4 regions of the Chryseobacterium sp. CS3K3.1 genome follow, and region 1 is predicted to be linked to each of the others. Evidence: riboswitches for the same ligand, from Rfam matches in the RefSeq annotation. Region 1 holds a riboswitch; each other region holds the start of a gene.
What was found. Region 1 has a riboswitch for cobalamin ahead of AC5YGI_RS00185 (TonB-dependent receptor plug domain-containing protein). Riboswitches for the same ligand answer to the same signal wherever they lie in the genome.

Region 1 (4,740 bases):
TTATTAAAACGATACTCGTTCTTCTTGTATTGGTCTTAAGCTTCATTTCATGTTCTGATGAGGTGATTCAGCCACTGGAAAAGGATGAAGCCTATAATCTCCAGTTTCCTTCTTATTTTCCGGAAATGACTTTTGATAAATCCATCAATCCGGTGACCAGAAATGGAGTGGAACTGGGACGGAAATTGTTTTATGAAGGAAGACTTTCAAGAAATAATACCATTTCATGCGGTTTTTGTCATATCCAGGAAAATGCTTTTACCCATCATGGTCATACGGTGAGCCATGGGGTAGACGACAGAATCGGAATCAGGAATGCACCCCCCATCCAGAATATGGCTTTTTTGAAAAGATATATGTGGGACGGAGTGATTCACAATCTGAATGAGCAGCCCATCAGCCCGATTACTGACGTAAATGAAATGGACAGTTCTATACCGGAAGCTATTTCGAAAATAAAAGATGATCAGAAATATAAAAAACTGTTCAGAGAAGCTTATGGAGACGAAACCATTACAGGAGAAAGAATTCTGAAAGCATTGTCGCAGTTTATGGCTTCTTTAATTTCTGCAGATTCAAAATATGACAGATTCAGACTGGGAAAAGAACAATTGACTTCAACAGAAGCTAAAGGGATGGCTTTATTCGGGCAGAAATGTGCTTCCTGTCATAGCGGAGAGCTGTTTACCGATGAGAGTTTCAGAAATACAGGACTCTATTACAATACGGAGTTCAAAGATGCCGGACGATACAGAGTTACTCTTAACCAGGTCGACTGGATGAAATTCCGTGTTCCCAGTTTAAGAAATGTGGAATATACCGCACCTTATATGCATGACGGAAGATTTTACACCTTAGAGGCGGTACTTAATTTCTATTCGGATCAGGTGGAAGATAATGCCAATCTTGATCCTCAGCTGAAACAGAACGGCCACATAGGAATTGCCATGAACAGCCAGGAAAAACAATACATCATTGCATTCCTGAAAACATTATCGGATAAAAGTTTCATATCCAATCCAAAATTTGCAGAATAATTTATAAAAAACATGAAGAAGATTATAGTGATAGTAAGTTTGATCCTGTTTAATCAGTATCAGGCGAAAACGATTAGAGACAGTGCGTATATTGCTCCCGAAACCTTTAGCAGATTCGATTTTGATGATGATTGTGATGCCTGTGGTTGTGCAGCAGGAAACGGATCTTCCGGTTTTGAATCTTTACTGAATCCGCAGTTTATCGGGATCAAATACTTTGCGCAGCATTATAAAGCGAAAGAGAACTTATTTGTAAAAGATCTTACCCAGGATCAGTATTTCAATACGCTGCAACTTTGGGGGAAAGTTCCACTGACTAAAAAACTGAGTGTTTATGCGAGCCTTCCATTCCATTTTCATGAAAAGAAAACCATGCAGGGAGATATCAGAATCAATGGAATAGGAGATTTAAACCTGATGGGAATTTACCAGCTGATGAGCTCTAAAGATAATTTCCATCATCTGAGCGGAGGTTTGGGTGTGAAAATTCCTCTCGGGAAGTTTGATGAAAAAGGGGCATCCGGTGTCAACCCAAGCTTTCAGCTGGGAACTGGCAGCTGGGATTATCAGGCGGCTTTGAATTATAAGTTTCAGAAAAATAAAGTAGCCGTACTGGTGAATACAGATTACACCATTAAAACAGAGAACAGGAAAAATTACCGTTTTGGAAACCAATGGAATTATGCAGCAACAGGTTTTTATCAGGTTGCAGGAAATGAAAAATCTATATTCTCTGTAAAAACTGGAGTTCAGGGAGAAGTTTATGCTCAGAATAAACAGTTTGATGAAGCATTGCCGAACACTGCAGGAAGTGCCTTGTATGGAAAATTAGGTTTTGAAGCCTCTTATAAAAAGCTGAGCCTGGGAAGTGAAGTCATGCTTCCCATGTACACGCGCCTGGCGGGAGGAGATATTGAAGCTCAATCAAGATTCAGTATTTTTCTGAATATTGGAATTTAAAAGGAAACCCTTGTTGAAATCATGTTAAAGCTCCTTCGGGAGCTTTAATTGTTTATAAATCATGATTTTAGTTGGGGATTAGGAATAATTATTTATCTTTGCCGGAATTTGGTGAGCCGTAAAAAGCTCTTAAAAGGGAATCCGGTGAAAATCCGGAACAGACCCGCTGCTGTAAGCTCCGCACCAAAGTTTTTGAAGAATATATCCACTGTTTTTTTAATGGGAAGGATTTCAAAAATGGAGTAAGTCAGAAGACCTGCCAGACAATAATCGTTTGACGCTTTCGTGGAATAAAGCTTAGGACATCAATGATTGTGTGCAGTGACAGCTGTGCTTTGTCGTTGTATTCTTATACCCATTAGCGTCTTCATTACCCTAAATGAGCTAATGGCGGCAAAACTAACTACTTCTGCAATTCAAAAAGCTGTTTTCACAATATTGGTGATCACATCTCAACTTTTGTTTTCCCAAACCAAGAAAAAAGATAGTCTTCAGGAAGAGACGATTAAAGGGATCAATCTTTACAAAAAGAATTTTAAAGAAATTATTCCTGCACAAATCCTGCAGGGTGAGCAGCTGGAGAGGCTTAACAGTCATTCTGTCGCAGATGCGTTGCGGTATTTTTCAGGAGTTCAGATTAAAGATTATGGAGGATTGGGTGGTTTGAAAACCATCAACATCCGAAGTATGGGAAGCCAGCATGTAGGTGTGTTTTATGATGGAATTCAATTAGGAAATGCCCAAAACGGGCTGGTGGATCTTGGACGATATTCTTTAGACGATCTGGAAGAAATATCATTGTACAACGGACAGAAAAGTGAGATTTTTCAACCTGCAAAAGACTTCGGTTCTTCAGGATCTATTTATTTACAGCCTAAAACACCCGTATTTAAAGGAAATAGAAAAACCAATTTGGTGATAAGGGCAAAAAGTGCATCTATTGATCTCTTTAATCCTTCATTCCGATTGGAACAGAAGATATCAGACAGAGTTTCTGCCAGCTTCAGCGGAGAATTTATGCAGAGTGACGGAATTTACAGGTTCCGGTACGCGAAGAAATATCCTGATGGGCAGCAGGCGTACGATACCATCGCTAAAAGACAGGACTCAGATATCAAAGCAAAACGGTTTGAAACTTCTCTCAACGGAACTTTAAATAACGGAAGCTGGAATATCAGAGGGTATGGTTATATTTCAGATCGTGGAATGCCGGCTCCCATTGTGAATGGCCGTTTTGGTGGAAGAGGAGCCAGACTTTCAGATGAAAATTATTTCGTACAGGCCAATCTGAGAAAAAAACTGTTCCCGAAATTTGAAACACAGCTGAAAGCAAAATTTGCCTACGATTATACCCATTTTATGGATACGGTTCGTTCGCAGTCTATTATTTATACTGATAATACTTATATCCAGCAGGAGCTTTATCTTTCCTCATCCAATATTTACTCAATCACTCCCAATTGGGATGTCAGTCTGAGTGGAGATTTTCAGTACAATAATCTGGATGCCAATCTGGATAATTTTTCTTATCCTATCCGTTACACTACCTTGGTAGCATTGGCAACGACCTATCAGTGGAACAGATTCAAAATTTTGGGAAGCCTTTTAGGAACTTTTACTTTTGAAGAAGTAAGAAAAAACAAAAGACCGGGAGATGCCAGAGAGTGGACGCCTGCTGTTTTTATGAGCTATCAGCCGGAAAAAATTCCAGAGCTTACTCTAAGGGCTTTCTATAAAAGAATTTTCAGACTTCCAACCTTTAATGATCTGTATTATACCAATATCGGAAATACTTACCTGAAACCTGAATTTACCCATCAGTATGATGTAGGATTTACCTATCAGAAGAATTATACCAACCGTCTCTTTAAGACCTTTTATGCTAAAGTAGATGGTTACTACAACAAAGTACAGGATAAAATTGTAGCGGCCCCTAACGGAAGCATGTTCCGCTGGCTGATGATGAACCTGGGAATGGTTGAAATCATTGGTGCAGATGTGAATGTGCAGACAGAACTTCAATTGGGAAAAGTTACTCTTAGACCGTTGCTGTCCTACACTTATCAAAGTGCAAGAGACATGAGTGATCCTGAAGATACTTTTTACCGCAATCAGATTCCTTATACACCATGGCACAGTGGATCTTTCAGTCTGATGGCGGATTATAAAGACTGGAGTTTCAATTACAGTGCGATGTATGTAGGAGAAAGATATGATGTGAATCAGGACAATATTCAATACAATTATGTACAGCCCTGGTATACTCACGATCTCTCTGTTCAGAAAAAATTCAACTGGGCGAATCATCAGTTTAAAGTAAGCCTTGAGATGAATAATATTTTCAATCAATACTATGATGTGGTCCTCAATTATCCGATGCCCGGAAGAAATTTTAAACTTATTCTAAACTTCACCCTATGAGAAAACTAAACTTTTATTTTTTATTTCTTGTCTTAGCTTTTCTTACGTCATGCCGTACGGATGATATTATTGTCCGTCAGGAAGTGGTGGAAGGACTTCCTTCAGAAAACACAGCAATAAAAGGCTTTTACATGCTGAATGAAGGAAACATGGGAAGTAATAAATGTACCCTTGATTTTTTTGATTACACCAAGGGAACCTATTACCGGAATATTTACGCAGAAATCAATCCCAATGTGGTAAAGGAGTTGGGAGATGTAGGAAATGATATCAAAGTGTACGGAAGCAAACTTTATATCGTAGTCAATGTTTCCAATAAAAT
Region 2 (4,740 bases), on a different contig from region 1:
TGCTAAGGTGGCAGAAACTCCCATATTTAAAAGAAAATAAGGATCTATAGCTTCTGATCTCTTTTCATCACTTGTGGTGTAGGTAACACCGTTCAGCTGTCCCTGTGCATACAACCTGAAGAAACCATATTCGTAATCTATACCGGCATTTCCCCTGTGCATGGGAACGTAAGGTCTCTGCATCTTCGTTTCTTTATCGATAGCTTTTGCATAATAATATGCTGCATTGGCTCTGAATTTATGATTTCCCCACTGCTTGCTGAAAGACAACTGAGATTCCAGCCCGTAAGATTCGGATTTATTGACATTGTATGCCTGCCAGTATCCCATAGCCGTTGGAAGCCATACAATAAGATCTGTGATGTTCATATAATAGGGAGACAGAGTAAGTTTGAAATCTCCCGCTTTGAACTCATTGGTCATATCCACCTGAGTAGAGGTTTCCGGTCTCAGATCTTTATTTCCTCCCGGTTCATAATAAATATCATTAAATGAAGGATATCTGAAGTTTTTGGATACGTTAATACTCAGATCATACCATTTTGCGGCGTTCCATTTTCCGGAGAATGAATACATAAAGGGAGACTTTACATCTTCTACAAAATCTTTTTTGAATCCTCCTTCAAAACGCAGGTCTTTTGTTGCAAAATACCGCAATAATCCCGAAACAGAACCTATATTCCTGCTGACATTGGATATTCCGCTCTCGTACCCTTCTCCTTTATTAATCTGAAATTCTCCGATGATATTAAAATTCCATTTTGAGTTCAGGAAATAATTAAAATCATTTTTAAAGATATAATTTTTCCCGGTTCCTCCACTGGATTTAGGCTGGTTTAACGAACCGAAATACTGAAAATTCTCTTCCGTGTAGGCTGTTTTAAGGGAATTGCTGAACTTCGCTTTGTTCCAGTCCCAAGAAAGAAGACTTCTTACACTTTGAGTTGTATATTTTGTTTTTGTTCCCGTTTCCTCATACACGGGATAATGCTGTGAAGAATCAAAAAACTGGCTTTGCCACGAAACCTTATGATCGTTTGTAATTTTATAGGATGCTCCTACATTGAATGTCGTATTGTAATAATTCCCGTTTCTGTTGATATAATTCAGATCGCTTACCTTATAATCATTTTCACTTACGGAATAATTTCCGGAGGCTTTAAAACTGAACTTATCATTGCTGTAAGACCCTTTCACAAAATTATTATAGGTATTAAAGGAAGCCACTTCAGAAAATAAAGAACCATGGAAACCTTTATTAAAATCAAGGGTGTTATTCAGGTGAATACTTCCCCCGATGGCACCACTTCCGTACACCACGCTTCCTCCACCCGCTTTGATACCGATCTGATCATAGCCGAACAAAGCAATATTATTGATATCTCCCTGCCCTAAAAAATTAGAATTGATATTAATTCCGTTCCACACGAATGCAGTCTGCTGGGCGGTAGTTCCTCTGAAAGAAGGTGAAGACACAGCTCCACGGCCATTTTCTTTAATAAAAACCTGCGACTGAAACCTCAGAAGCTCCGAAAGATTACTGGAATTTTTTTCAGCATCTTCTGCTGTAATTGTTTTTACGGGATGAAAAAGTTTCACCCTGTTCATCTGGTTGTCGAAGACATAAATAGTGTCAATCGTTTTCTCTTGTCCAAAAAGAAAACACCCATAAGATGAAAAAAGCAGTACTAAAGATCTTTTTATATCCATACTTTTTTACTTTTCCTCCGAAAGCAATATGTTTTTTAATTATAATCCTGGCAGGTCTCCTGACTTTCGCATTCTGCTCCTTCCCGTTTTTACACAGTGGCGTTTTGCAGAAACTTGTGTTGCGATTTACAGTTGCGGGGACAGTCCGGGAGTTACACCCGATTCCCTTTTCATTCCAAAATACTGGAAACCAAAATTTTTGCAAAGATAGTTTTTTATATGTATTCGCCAAAAATCAGACTTTTCTATACAAAACATGCTATCCTTTTGTTATATACACAAAAAAGAACGGCCGCTTTCAATACTGAAAACAGCCATTCATCCCACTACTTTACTATTTATATATGTTACTTTTTAATAAATTTATAAGGCTCCTGTTGTACTCCTTTTACTGAATATTGTAAAATATAATCTCCTTTTGACAGGGATGAAACATCAATCTGTCCTTCTACAGTATCCAATGATTTTACCTTTTGTCCAACCATATTATAAATTTCTGCTTTCTCTATTTTTCCTTTCCCTTTAAAATACAGGATGTCAGCCACTGGATTAGGATAGATACCTGCATTGTTTTTCTCTTTCACAGCATCACTCACCGATAAAAATTCAGAAGTATCGAGGTAAAAAGCAATCATCTGCCCTGAAGCATTCGTCCCTGACCCGGCAATTTTCTTTCCGTCCTGTGAAATCGCAAGAGGAAGTCCCATTGTTACTCCATTAGTGGCAATTCCTAAAGAAGCCGCATAATCATTCAGGTTTATCCTTCCGGCGGCAGAGGTCCAGATAAAGCCTTCTCCTGACATGGGAGGAGCCCCAAATGCTCTGTAATACCCGATCACTTTTTTCCCATCAGCAGAAATCCCGGTGGCACCTCCTTTGAAGCTGAAAGAAGCATTAGGATGCGTTATATAAGTAAGTCCGCTCACAGCATTCCAGACATAAGGATTAGGATTTGCCGAACCTATTATTGTATTTCCGTCTGCAGAAATTCCTCCTGCTTCTCCTACATGATTCCCATTATTATCTGTAATAAAACTTTCCACTCCATCCTGCCATTTTGCTCCGCTTCTCGTTCCGGTTGATTCATCCTGCCAGCCTACAATCACTGTTCCTGCTGCATTGATTGCATTTGCTCTGGAGCTGCGTCCGGGAACTATACTTCCCAGATCTACGACGCCGTTTACTTCGTCCCATTTCACAGCATGTGCGTTCGCAGCAGTAAGGAATCCCAGGCCTACAATAGTATTTCCATCGGTTGACATTCCCCAGGTAGAGCTTACGCTGCCATCCCATCCTGTAGGTACAAGCCCGCCTCTGTTTACCCATGTGGCCGTAGCAACATCATAAGTAGATATTTCATTGAATCCTGTTGCGGCATTGGTAACGGAGGATGATATTTTGGTCCCGTCATTCGAAACAATGGTTCTGCCTGCAGCCGGATACCCGTTTGTTATAGAACCTATCTGTACAAGTCCTCCTGCAGCATTCCATTTATATATACTTCCTGCACTGGTGTGCAGGCTTACGACTCCATTATCCGATACTGCGCCTACATTATAATTTCCCAGGCCTATTACAGTAAGCTGTGCTTCTGCAAAACCAAATTTCAGGAAAAGACAAGCTATCAATATTTTCATTGACATTCTGTAAAAATTTTTCATATTTTATTATATTTAGCGTTTCGAATTGGTGAAAACAATATTAATACAACATTCACTCAATTAAAAGAAATTGACTTTCATAATTCGTGAATTTTAAAAGAGTTTAATTTTTAAAACACTAGTAACCAAACAGATATAAAACAATATTTTGAATATGGATTTTACCGGAATTATTCAAAAAAACACAAAAAACAATTTATCAGGACAAAAATTATTTCACATTTTACTGTTTATTTTCACTTTCTGCTTCCTTATTACCAAAGGACAGTCCGGCCCCGACTTCAATATGCTAGCAGATAAAGCATTTCTGAAATTATATCAGAATCCCGACGAATGCATCAGTTATACCCAGGGAATTCTTGTGAGTGATCAAAATAGAGAGCACAAAATTGTACTTCAAAATATTATTTCACAAGCTTTTGCCCTGAAGGGAGACTATGTACAGTCTGTCAATATTTTTGCTCAAAAAGAAGATATTGATCAGAAAAATAACCTTTCATATTGTATGCAGGTCTTCAGTGGTTATAATCTTGCCGATCAGTATCAGAATCTGGGTTTATACAATCAGTCAAAGAGAATTATTACCAATCTTTTGTCCGATCAGAAACTTCCTAAAAGTAATGATCGTTCCTTAAGAATCACCACTGCAAAATTGTATCAGCTTCAGGCATTAAACTCAGGAATCAACAGAAACTATCCTGAAGCCTTACAAAATCTTGATAAAAGCAACCAATACCTGGGGAATCATAATGAAGAGAACAGAATTTTAAAAATAGAAAACAGAATTTTTCGCTCTTCTTATCTGCTGAAGCAGAATAAATCGATAGAATATAAAACGCTTATAGAAAATGTGATTGCTGATCTTGAATCTCAGAAAAACCAGCCGTTTCTTTTAGGTTTGGCTTATGAGAATCTGTCCCAATACTATTTCCTGAAACAGGATTATGCAACCTCTATTCAAAAACTGGAGGCAGGTCTTCGATTGATCGAGAATCTTCCGTTTAATAATTTAAAAATTAAAATTTACGAATCACTGTCCCGTAATTATTACGCGGTACATAATGATGCAAAATATCATCAGTACAATAAACTTTACACTGATTTAAAAACAAAAACAGATGCCGGTTCAAAAGAAGGGATACGATATCTCGTGAAGCTTGTGGAAACCAATCAGAATAAAAACATTGAATTTCAGAGGTATATGCTTTTAAGATCTTCCTCGGTTTTAATCTTCATTATATCTTTGATAATCCTGGGCTTGCTTACCTATTTTTTAGCCATTAGAAGTAAAAATAGAGATTTAAAAAAACAGTTTGATTTCTTTGAAAAGCAGACCAGCCAAAAGACTAGGCCGGCTATTTTAAACAAA
Region 3 (4,740 bases), on a different contig from region 1:
CCAGGACCAATTTCATTCGGATATTTGAAATCTGCAAAAGCATTCAGCAGTTCCATCTGAGAACGGGAACACTCTATAGTAATCACATCAGCATCCATATCGGCAATGTTTTCAATAATATCGTTAAATTCAGAATAACACATATGCGTATGGATCTGGGTAGCATCTTCTACTCCGCTTGCTGAAATTCTGAAAGCTTCTACGGCCCATTTCAAATAGTTCTGCCAGTCTGCTTTTCTTAATGGAAGACCTTCTCTTATGGCAGGCTCATCAATCTGAATAATTCTGATTCCTGCTTTTTCCAGGTCCACCACTTCATCACGAATTGCCAAGGCAATCTGCTTACAAGTTTCTGAACGAGGCTGATCATCACGTACAAAAGACCACTGTAAAATGGTAACCGGACCTGTTAACATTCCTTTTACCCATTTTTCAGTCTGAGATTGGGCATATTGAGACCAGTACACCGTCATCGGAGTTGGGCGGGAAACGTCACCGAAGATCACAGGTGGTTTTACACAACGGCTTCCGTAGCTTTGTACCCAACCGTTTTGGGTGAATACAAATCCTTCCAGCTGTTCTCCGAAGTATTCCACCATATCGTTACGCTCAAATTCTCCGTGAACCAATACATCAATTCCGATGTCTTCCTGCCAGCGGATTGTTCTTTGCGTTTCCTCTTTCAGTAAAATATCATATTGTTCTGCTGTCAGTTCTCCTTTTTTGAATTTGGCTCTCCAGCTTCTCACTTCTGCGGTTTGCGGGAATGATCCGATCGTAGTGGTGGGGAACAAAGGAAGCTGCAATACTTCCTGTTGCTCTTTTTTACGGATTTTGAAGGTGTTTGTTCTCTGAGCATCTTTTTCTGTAACAGCATTGGCTCTTTGTTTTACCTGATCATTATGGATAAGAGAAGAAGTTCTTCTACTCTCAATTGCTTTTTTATTTTCTTCAAATGCTTCAAAAATCTGTTCATTTTCCGTTCCGGAAGCCAGTTCTTTAAGAGTTACTACTTCTTTTACTTTTTGTTTAGCAAAAGCCAGCCAGTTCTTAATTTCCGGGTTAAGATTGGTTTCAAAATCCAGGTCACAGGGTGAATGAAGCAATGAGCATGATGGTGCAATGAAAATTCTTTCAGATCCTAATTTTTCAACCGCTTTACTGATGAAAGACAACGACTTTTCATAATCATTTTTCCAGATATTTCTACCGTCAACCAGTCCTAATGAAAGGTTTAAACTGTCCGGAATAACATTCAGAATATCATCCAGCTGCTCAGGATTTCTAACCAGATCAACATGCAATGTATTGACAGGAAGTGAAACGGCAAGTGAAGTATTGTCTTTTAATCCGTCAAAATAGGAAGCCACAATAAATTTCAGTTTCGGGAAACGTTTTCTGATTTCGGCATACACATAACGGTAAGTTTCTTTGGCTTTCTCTGTTAAATCCAATGCCAGGAAAGGTTCATCAAACTGAATCCATTCTGCACCCTGCTCCTGAAGTTTGGTTAAAATCTCTATATAAACAGGAAGAAGATTTCCGGCCAGATCCAGTTTATCAAACCCTTCTTCTTTTTCTTTTCCTAATAACAGATAAGAAACCAGCCCGATAATAACCGGTTTCGCATTGATTCCAGCTTGTTTTGCTCCTGCAAATTCATTGAAAATTTTGTCTGAGCTCAGCTTAAACTGTTGATTTTTATAAAATTCCGGAACGATGTAATGATAGTTGGTATCGAACCATTTGGTCATTTCCATGGCAGTGATATCCAAGCCGTCCTTCTGATAGCCTCTTGCCATCGCAAAATAAAGATCCAGCTCAGTATTGTTTTTTTTAAGCACCACTTCATGGTACCGTGTTGGAATGGCACCTACGACAAGACTCATATCCAATACCTGATCATAATATGAAAAATCATTACATGGGATAAGATCTATTCCTGCTTCTTTCTGAATATTCCAGTTTTGACTGCAGAGAGTTCTTCCGGTATTCAGAAGTTCTTCCAAAAGGATTTTACCTGACCAGTACTGCTCGCAGGCTTTTTTGAGTTCTCTTTTGCTACCAATACGCGGATAGCCAAGAATGTGAGTTTGCATTTTTTTAAACTTTTTAATTAAACTTATTGGGAAGTCCTTTACAATGCTTCGTTATGTTTTGCGGAAAAAGTTTCAGGAAAATAGTGACATAGCAGACAGCGTAATTTCCTTTAAAAAAGAAAATACCCGAATCCGATATATCATCTGTATGACCCAAAGCTTCAGCCCGCGAAAGCATTGTCAATTCAGTAAAGGCAGGTCTCCTGACTTGTAACAGTTTCCGTCATCCTTCCCGCTTTTGGCAGTGGATCTGCAAGGACAGAAACTTTTGGTGGGTTACTTACAGTTGCGCGACAGTTCGTGATTTGCACACGATTCCCTATTAATCTACCTTAAGTAAAACCTTTCCTGTTTGATGAAGTATCTGTAAAGAACTGTACTTTTACCTTTAACAAAGGTTATCAGTAAAAGTTTTTAATTTTGTGTAAAATTAGTAATACAGAATAAAACCACAACTGGAAACAAATAATTAAGCAAATTAAACTTCAGGAATTAAAAATAAAAGCATATAATTCTTTATATTTGACTGTTTTAATCATTTAAAAGAATAATATTCTGTGGAACAACTCGATGATAAGGATGTACAGCTGCTCAGGCTCCTCCAGAAAAACGCTAAACTTACCGTTAAAGAGCTCGCTAAAGAAGTGAACCTTTCTACTTCACCGGTTTTCGAAAGGGTCAAAAGGCTTGAACAGGAAGGTTTTGTTAAAAGATATGCGGCAGTTCTTGATGCTGAAAAACTGAACCGTGGATTTACGGTGTTCTGCCAGATCAAACTTAAAATCCACGACCGGTCCGTGGGGTATGATTTTGTAAAAGAAATTTTAGAAATTGAAGAAGTTGCGGAATGTTACAATATTTCCGGAGATTTTGATTTCCTTCTGAAAGTGCAGGTGCGGGATATGAAACATTATCAGGATTTTGTATTCAATAAGCTTGGATCTGTGGATTCCATAGGGAGTACCCACAGTACGTTTGTGATGGCTGAGGTAAAGAATAACCATGGGCTGACGATATAGATTTCTTTTAAAGTTAACGCCGTCTGAGGATAAAAAAATCCGTCAATAATGACGGATAGTATAATTATTTTGTTTTTTAGTACTTAATTGGCAGCCGGATCCGTAAGTTCTGTTGTTAAACCTATTGATTTTAACAGGTTCTTACTGTCGAAAAGCAATGTTGTATAATGTTTCCCTTTTTTAAAAACCAGTTTTGACCCTCCCGGAAATTCACTGTCTGCTCCCGATTTTTGTATTTTGGCATTGTACTTACCGAACTTCGTTTTACTGTCCTGTAATGTACTTTTATTCAGAACAAGACCAAAAGGAAGTCCTTCCACAATGACAGGTTTATTGTCTGAAGTCACAAAAAACATTTCATTGATAGTATTGTCTTTTCCCAGGCTGCAATAAAGCTCCAGTCCTGTTTTCATAGGCCATTTTGCATATTTTTCTTCGTTGGCATCTTCATAAAAAACAGTTTTTACGTTCAATGCTTTTGAAATTTTATCCGGAGTCTGCGGGAATATGAATTCTGAGTTTTTGTCCAGTAAAGAACCCAACGCGGCTGTTTTCTGTGAAAATGCAGTTGCACTTAATACCAGAAAAAAGATGGTGGCAATGAAATGGAATGGTCTCGTCTGCATAAAAATATTTTAAGTTGTAATGATTTGGCTAAAGATATTAAAATTTTGAACAAAGCTCCATTTTAAGCAATTTTTTACATCGTATTTCTGTTTTTGGCTATTTTCTTTCCTGTAAATTGAACACGGTACCGGCAGGATCGGTAATCCAGTGCATATTTTCAGGAAGCTCTTCTATTTCGTCGCAGGTTTCCACACCGTTTGACAGCAGATATTGTGTAGCAGCTTCTACATCGGGAACGGTAAGCTGCAGCCATGTTTCAGAATGGGTATAGTTATCAACACAATCCAGCCAAATAATATTATTCCCGAATTTTACTTCGTGAGTTCTGGAAACAGTAGGATTATTAATGGGTTTTTCCTCTACTTCTAATTTTAGAATTTCTCTGTAGAAGGCCACTGTCTTTTCATATTTATTTTTGGGAATTTTTATAGCGATATTAATTCCTGCCTCAAATTTTGGATTCATACTCAAACTATTTTAAAAAATTATTCAGATAGTTCAGAATCATTGCCGTCTGCATCATCAGGCTCACATGAGTTTGTCCGGGAGCGATAGCCAGCTGGGACTTTGGCAATTCGCCCATATCTGCAAAAACATCACCTCCCAATAATTTATAGGTTTTTGAAAGTTCTGTTTTATCCAATCCGTCATTATCACCAGCTATGATTAAAACAGGCACCGGAATTTTAGAGATATTATCATCACCCAGGTCGAAAGGCTGTCCGGCAGAAGCCATCATCTGTTCCAGAAATGGTTTCCATTTTGTTTTATCAGGTGCTACAGCATTATAGGCAGCATGCATAGGGCTGTTTGTAAAGAGTTCAGGTTTCATTCCTTCAAGAGCTTTATTGACTTCGGGCAGCCACCCGTTAGTTTTGTAGGTTGATGAAATGATAACCAGTTTGTTCAGTCTTTCCGGACTTTGAATAGCCAGTTTATAGGCCACTTCACCTCCAAAGCTGTAGCCTGCCACATCTGCTTTGTCAATTTTCAGA
Region 4 (4,740 bases), on a different contig from region 1:
TGCATCATCGTGGTATCTGTAGAAGCACTTGCACAATAATTAATGGTAGTGGTAAAAAATATAGGATTAGACCATAATCCCTGTGTCGTACACACTTTCACTACCTGTACTTCATACGTTGTACAAGGTTGCAAACCTGTAATTGTGAAAAAGTTTTGTCCTGGGGCAACATCCGCTGCCATCCATGTAGTAGTTCCCGGTATTCTATATCTGATCCTGTTATTGGGTGTATTGGGATCTGCAGTCCAGGTAACTGTTCCCGTTGTAAGCGTTATATCCGACATGTGAAGCCCTGTTGGAGCATTGGTATCACAGAAAAATAAAGATTGGGATTCTTCATCTATTTTGTGGGTTGCCTGAAAGCTGGATATTCCCAACATAAAAGAGAATACAAAAAGTAGTTTTTTGGTCATGTTTATTAGTTTTAAAATTTTCTTGAAAAATAGGGTGTTTTTTCGAATATAGCTTATACTTTCTCCATATAACATTGTATTTTTAAATATTTTTGACAATAAAGCGTAAAACACACAAAAACCCTATACTTTAATATATGTTCAAAAGTATTTCTACTCTCTGGATTTTTTATAAAAAAATAATAATTCCCACCTTGATATTTTCTTTATTAGCTTCTTGTTTATCCTCTTTCAATATTGAGAACTTTGGATTGAGTTTTCTTTTAATATCTCCTGTCCTTCATTATTTTATATATGAACTCAGGTTTAAAAGCGAATATTACTTTTATGCCAATTTAGGGTTTTCCAGAAGTTTCCTTTGGGGATTCACAGTATCTGTCTGTGTGATTGTCAAAATAATAACAGGAATTTTATGAGTAAGCTTCATATTGACAGCATAACCAAGTCTTTTAAAGATAATAATATCCTGCGGGATATTTATTTAGGATGTGAAACCGGAAAGATTATTGGAATTCTGGGCAGAAATGGTGCTGGAAAATCAACATTATTAAAAATTATTTTTGGGACTGTCAGTAGTGATACCCAGTTTATAAGATACAATGACAAAGTTCTGAAAAGTATTTCCGACAGAAAAAACAGAATTGCTTACCTGCCACAGGATATTTTCTTACCGAAGTACAATACCATTAAAACCTTAATTCCTCTTTTTTGCAATAAGAAAAATACAGATCTGTTATTGACTTCAGATCTGATCCGTCCTTTTTTGTCAGAAAAACCTAAAAATCTTTCCAGAGGTGAGCAGAGAGTCATTGAAGCTTTAATGATCATTTATTCTGAAGCTGATTTTGTTTTACTGGACGAACCTTTCCATAGCCTTTCTCCGAAAATTTCTGCAGCATTGAAAGCTGCAATCATTGAACAGTCTGCGTATAAGGGATTCATTATTTCTGATCATAATTATCAGGAAGTTCTTGATATTTCACACCAAATATTTCTTCTGTGTGAAGGCTATCTGAAACAAATACAAGATTTAAAAGAACTGCAACGGTATAATTATCTTCCGAAAAGCATTTAATTTATATATTTGAGGGATCAAAAAATTTTCATGATGACTTTCATAAATAAAGCATTCTATTTATCCGCATTCAGTATTTTATCTATTGCTTTTGTAAAAGGGCAGACTAAAGTTCCTTTTGGAGTGGTAAAAGCTGAAGAAGGATATGCCAACGTACGCGTACATAAAGACGATTATCGAAAAATTGTAGACAAGATCCGTATGCGTAAAGGCGATGTATTCGTTTATGTAAAGCCAGCTCCCGGAGAAACGGAATGGATATGGATTAAATATCCCGAGAAACAGGATGACGACAAACCTTTTGTGCGTTATGAAACTCTTGATAAAGAAGGAATGGTGAATAAAGGACGTATTGCCTATGTAGACCAGCTTCCCGCCTATACTCCATCCAGATCCAAAAACGGAAGATCCCTTATTTTCACAGACAATTCTGATCCTAAGATTCCTACTGCCCAAAGAAGCAAAGTGGTGATTGATATTTATCCGTCTAATGCAGGATACCGCAAAAAGGAAAAAGATGCAGATGGAAAAATTCTTACGATTGATAAAGTAAAACCATGGGGAATTGGAAATGATCTTCCTGAAGGAATGACCGAAATCAAATCCATCAGAGTGCAGCAGCCCGGAAGAGGTTCTGTTTTTGTAAGGGAAGCCATCAAAAACATGTTCCAGCCTACCATGGATTTTGAGAACATCGGGGTAACTTCTCTCGACAATGATAATATTTTCCTTTATATGATCAATGGTTCAGGAGAAAACAGATATACAACACTCTGGACAATTAAGAAGGGAAGAGTAATCAGCCAGATTATTTATCATAATCCGGAATAAATTCATTATTTTTGCATTCGAAAAGTTTTACGCTTATTCATCACAGAAATTGGTTCTGCATCACTGCAGATTAAAAGGGAACCGTGTGAAAATCACGGACTGTCGCGCAACTGTAAAGTAACTGAAGTCTTTATCAAAGATCCACTGTGCGAGGCATGGGAAGGAGATAAATGATGTTACAAGTCAGGAGACCTGCCTTTTTCTTAAACATGTAACTTTCGCGATTTGAAGTTGTATTGATCTGATGGATTGTTTCAGGAGTTCTATAAGTTCCTGTCATTATTCTGTTGTTTTAGTATCCTTTCATTTCGCTTTAATTAATAATGATATATGACTACAGAAGAAAGAATTGAAGCATCCGAAACCAGAATCTTTAAAGCGGTTTTCCCTAACACAACCAATCATTACGATACCCTTTTTGGAGGTACTGCGATGCAGCTGATGGATGAAGTAGCTTTTATCACCGCAACCCGTTTTGCCAGAAAAAGAGTGGTAACCGTGAGCAGTGATAAAATCGATTTCAAAAAACCTATTCCTGCCGGAACTATTGTGGAACTGATAGGGAAAGTTTCCTACGTGGGAAAAACCAGTATGAAGGTGAATGTTGAAATTTACACGGAGCAGATGTACTCCTATGAAAGAGAAAAAGCTATTGTAGGTGATTTTACTTTTGTAGCCATCGACGAATTCAAGAAACCAATCCAGATACTATAAATAATAAAGCTTCGGGCTGCCTTTGGCCGCCCGAAGCTTTAAATATTTTCATTGACATTATTTCAATACCTTTTCTGTTTCCAGACTTCTGTTCAGTAAAAGCTCAAAAGCCTCTCCCATTTCGTCCGATGCTCTGCTGATTGCATTTTCAAGCATATTCCGGATCTGTCTTTCCGTCACTCCGGCTTCTGTCCAGCTCTTTCCTGTAGTATGGGAATTTAAAATAAACGGCATAATTCTATCGATTCCACAAGCAAAAATAGCATCCGGAGTTTTCTCTTCTTCAAACTCCAGCCACAGGTTAAAAAATTCTGTACGTAAAGGCTCATCCAGAATTCCAAAGATCTTTTGGGCTGAAGCTTTCTCTCTTTCAAACTTTCCGACCATAGCTTTTTCATCAAAAATAAAAGTGTCTCCGGCTTCTATTTCCACAAGATCATGAATGGAAAGCATTCTTATCACCCTTAACAAATCAATATCAGCCCGGTTTTTAGCATATGGATAAAGGATCTGGGCAAGAATAATGATCTGCCAGGAATGTTCAGCCGTATTCTCTCTCCGGGAATCGTCTGCATTATAATTTCTTCGTTGTACATTTTTAAGCGCATCTACTGCCAGAATAAAATCTATCTCTTTCTGAATTTTCATCTTACTTTTTATTTCTGTTATATTGATCTGCCGGATATACCTTTGTTCTGGTAATCCATTTATTATTGATCTTTTCTTTCGTTATGACCTTTACCTGATCCTCATTGGTCATATCTTCCTCTTTTTCCAGCACTCTATCCAGTCCTTTGTTCGGAATAACGGCATATTCTGTTGTAAAAATCCTGCAACAACCGGACTTACCGTAGGAAATAAGACGCTTCCGTTTAGCATCTGTTTCAAAAAAATCAAAACCGTTTGAGCCAAGGTCTGTAAGTTCTTCACTTTTTACAAATGCCATTTTTGTAGCATTGAATACATAAACATCATAAGAAGCCGAACTGTAATTTCCCATATTTCCGTTTCTTATTGCTACATCTTCGGTACCGTCAAAATTAAAATCATCTACAATTACACTACGCTGATCCTTTGAAAGCGGAATCAATTTCCCGCGAACCGGTTTTTGGCCTTGTTCCGCATATACAACAAGATCATCAGAAACAAAAGTCTGTACTTTGCTGTTTTTATGGTCAAACAGTTCCACCGTTCCTTTTCCTCCACATCGGTCATCGTAACAGTTTTCGGTCTGAATGACTGCATCATAGTTCTTTGATACATTTTTAATTTCAAACTGATACTGCCCGAAACAGAGCGGCCCCAAAAGAAATACTGATAAGTGCCTGTACTTATTTAAAATAGTCATGGTAATAGGAATGATTTGGATGTTTTTTTATTTCTAACAAAAATACGAATCATAATACCGATCTCAAAATCCATGTCTCATTATCTGTCAGAATTTCCCTTCCTATAAAACAGTATTCACAGATAAGAAGCTTTCTCCCGCTATCCGCTCATACTCCTCGCGCCTGCCTAAAGCCGTGGCTGCTGTGGGGTAACCGCTGCTATCGGGGCTAGAACATGAGTGATAAGTGATAAAAGATCATTTTTTCTCTCCAATTTTCAAAATTCTATGTAAAAATTTAAAAATTCTCAGACATTTCTTCTAAAATCCGTTTGACTCAAAATTGATGATTAAAATTATCGTATTGATTTACAGTGTTT

Region 2: linked by a shared signal. The riboswitch ahead of AC5YGI_RS05255 (TonB-dependent receptor plug domain-containing protein) and the one ahead of AC5YGI_RS00185 (TonB-dependent receptor plug domain-containing protein) in region 1 are both predicted to bind cobalamin.
Region 3: linked by a shared signal. The riboswitch ahead of metE (5-methyltetrahydropteroyltriglutamate--homocysteine S-methyltransferase) and the one ahead of AC5YGI_RS00185 (TonB-dependent receptor plug domain-containing protein) in region 1 are both predicted to bind cobalamin.
Region 4: linked by a shared signal. The riboswitch ahead of AC5YGI_RS04530 (acyl-CoA thioesterase) and the one ahead of AC5YGI_RS00185 (TonB-dependent receptor plug domain-containing protein) in region 1 are both predicted to bind cobalamin.

Annotation. Positions count from the first base shown of each region.
Region 1 is NZ_JCAKRV010000001.1:35,187-39,926, reverse strand. It holds gene AC5YGI_RS00195 (cytochrome-c peroxidase) at 1-1,037, shown strand, start outside; gene AC5YGI_RS00190 (transporter) at 1,050-1,997, shown strand; cobalamin riboswitch at 2,090-2,275, shown strand; gene AC5YGI_RS00185 (TonB-dependent receptor plug domain-containing protein) at 2,385-4,418, shown strand; gene AC5YGI_RS00180 (YncE family protein) at 4,415-4,740, shown strand, end outside.
Region 2 is NZ_JCAKRV010000003.1:300,078-304,817, forward strand. It holds gene AC5YGI_RS05255 (TonB-dependent receptor plug domain-containing protein) at 1-1,710, opposite strand, end outside; cobalamin riboswitch at 1,743-1,920, opposite strand; gene AC5YGI_RS05260 (T9SS type A sorting domain-containing protein) at 2,058-3,371, opposite strand; gene AC5YGI_RS05265 (helix-turn-helix domain-containing protein) at 3,526-4,740, shown strand, end outside.
Region 3 is NZ_JCAKRV010000023.1:36,091-40,830, forward strand. It holds gene metE (5-methyltetrahydropteroyltriglutamate--homocysteine S-methyltransferase) at 1-2,099, opposite strand, end outside; cobalamin riboswitch at 2,276-2,461, opposite strand; gene AC5YGI_RS18915 (Lrp/AsnC family transcriptional regulator) at 2,657-3,118, shown strand; gene AC5YGI_RS18920 (hypothetical protein) at 3,202-3,744, opposite strand; gene AC5YGI_RS18925 (VOC family protein) at 3,842-4,210, opposite strand; gene AC5YGI_RS18930 (alpha/beta fold hydrolase) at 4,218-4,740, opposite strand, start outside.
Region 4 is NZ_JCAKRV010000003.1:121,495-126,234, forward strand. It holds gene AC5YGI_RS04515 (GEVED domain-containing protein) at 1-413, opposite strand, end outside; gene AC5YGI_RS04520 (ATP-binding cassette domain-containing protein) at 826-1,488, shown strand; gene AC5YGI_RS04525 (hypothetical protein) at 1,519-2,319, shown strand; cobalamin riboswitch at 2,353-2,533, shown strand; gene AC5YGI_RS04530 (acyl-CoA thioesterase) at 2,650-3,033, shown strand; gene AC5YGI_RS04535 (HD domain-containing protein) at 3,091-3,681, opposite strand; gene AC5YGI_RS04540 (XAC2610-related protein) at 3,683-4,381, opposite strand.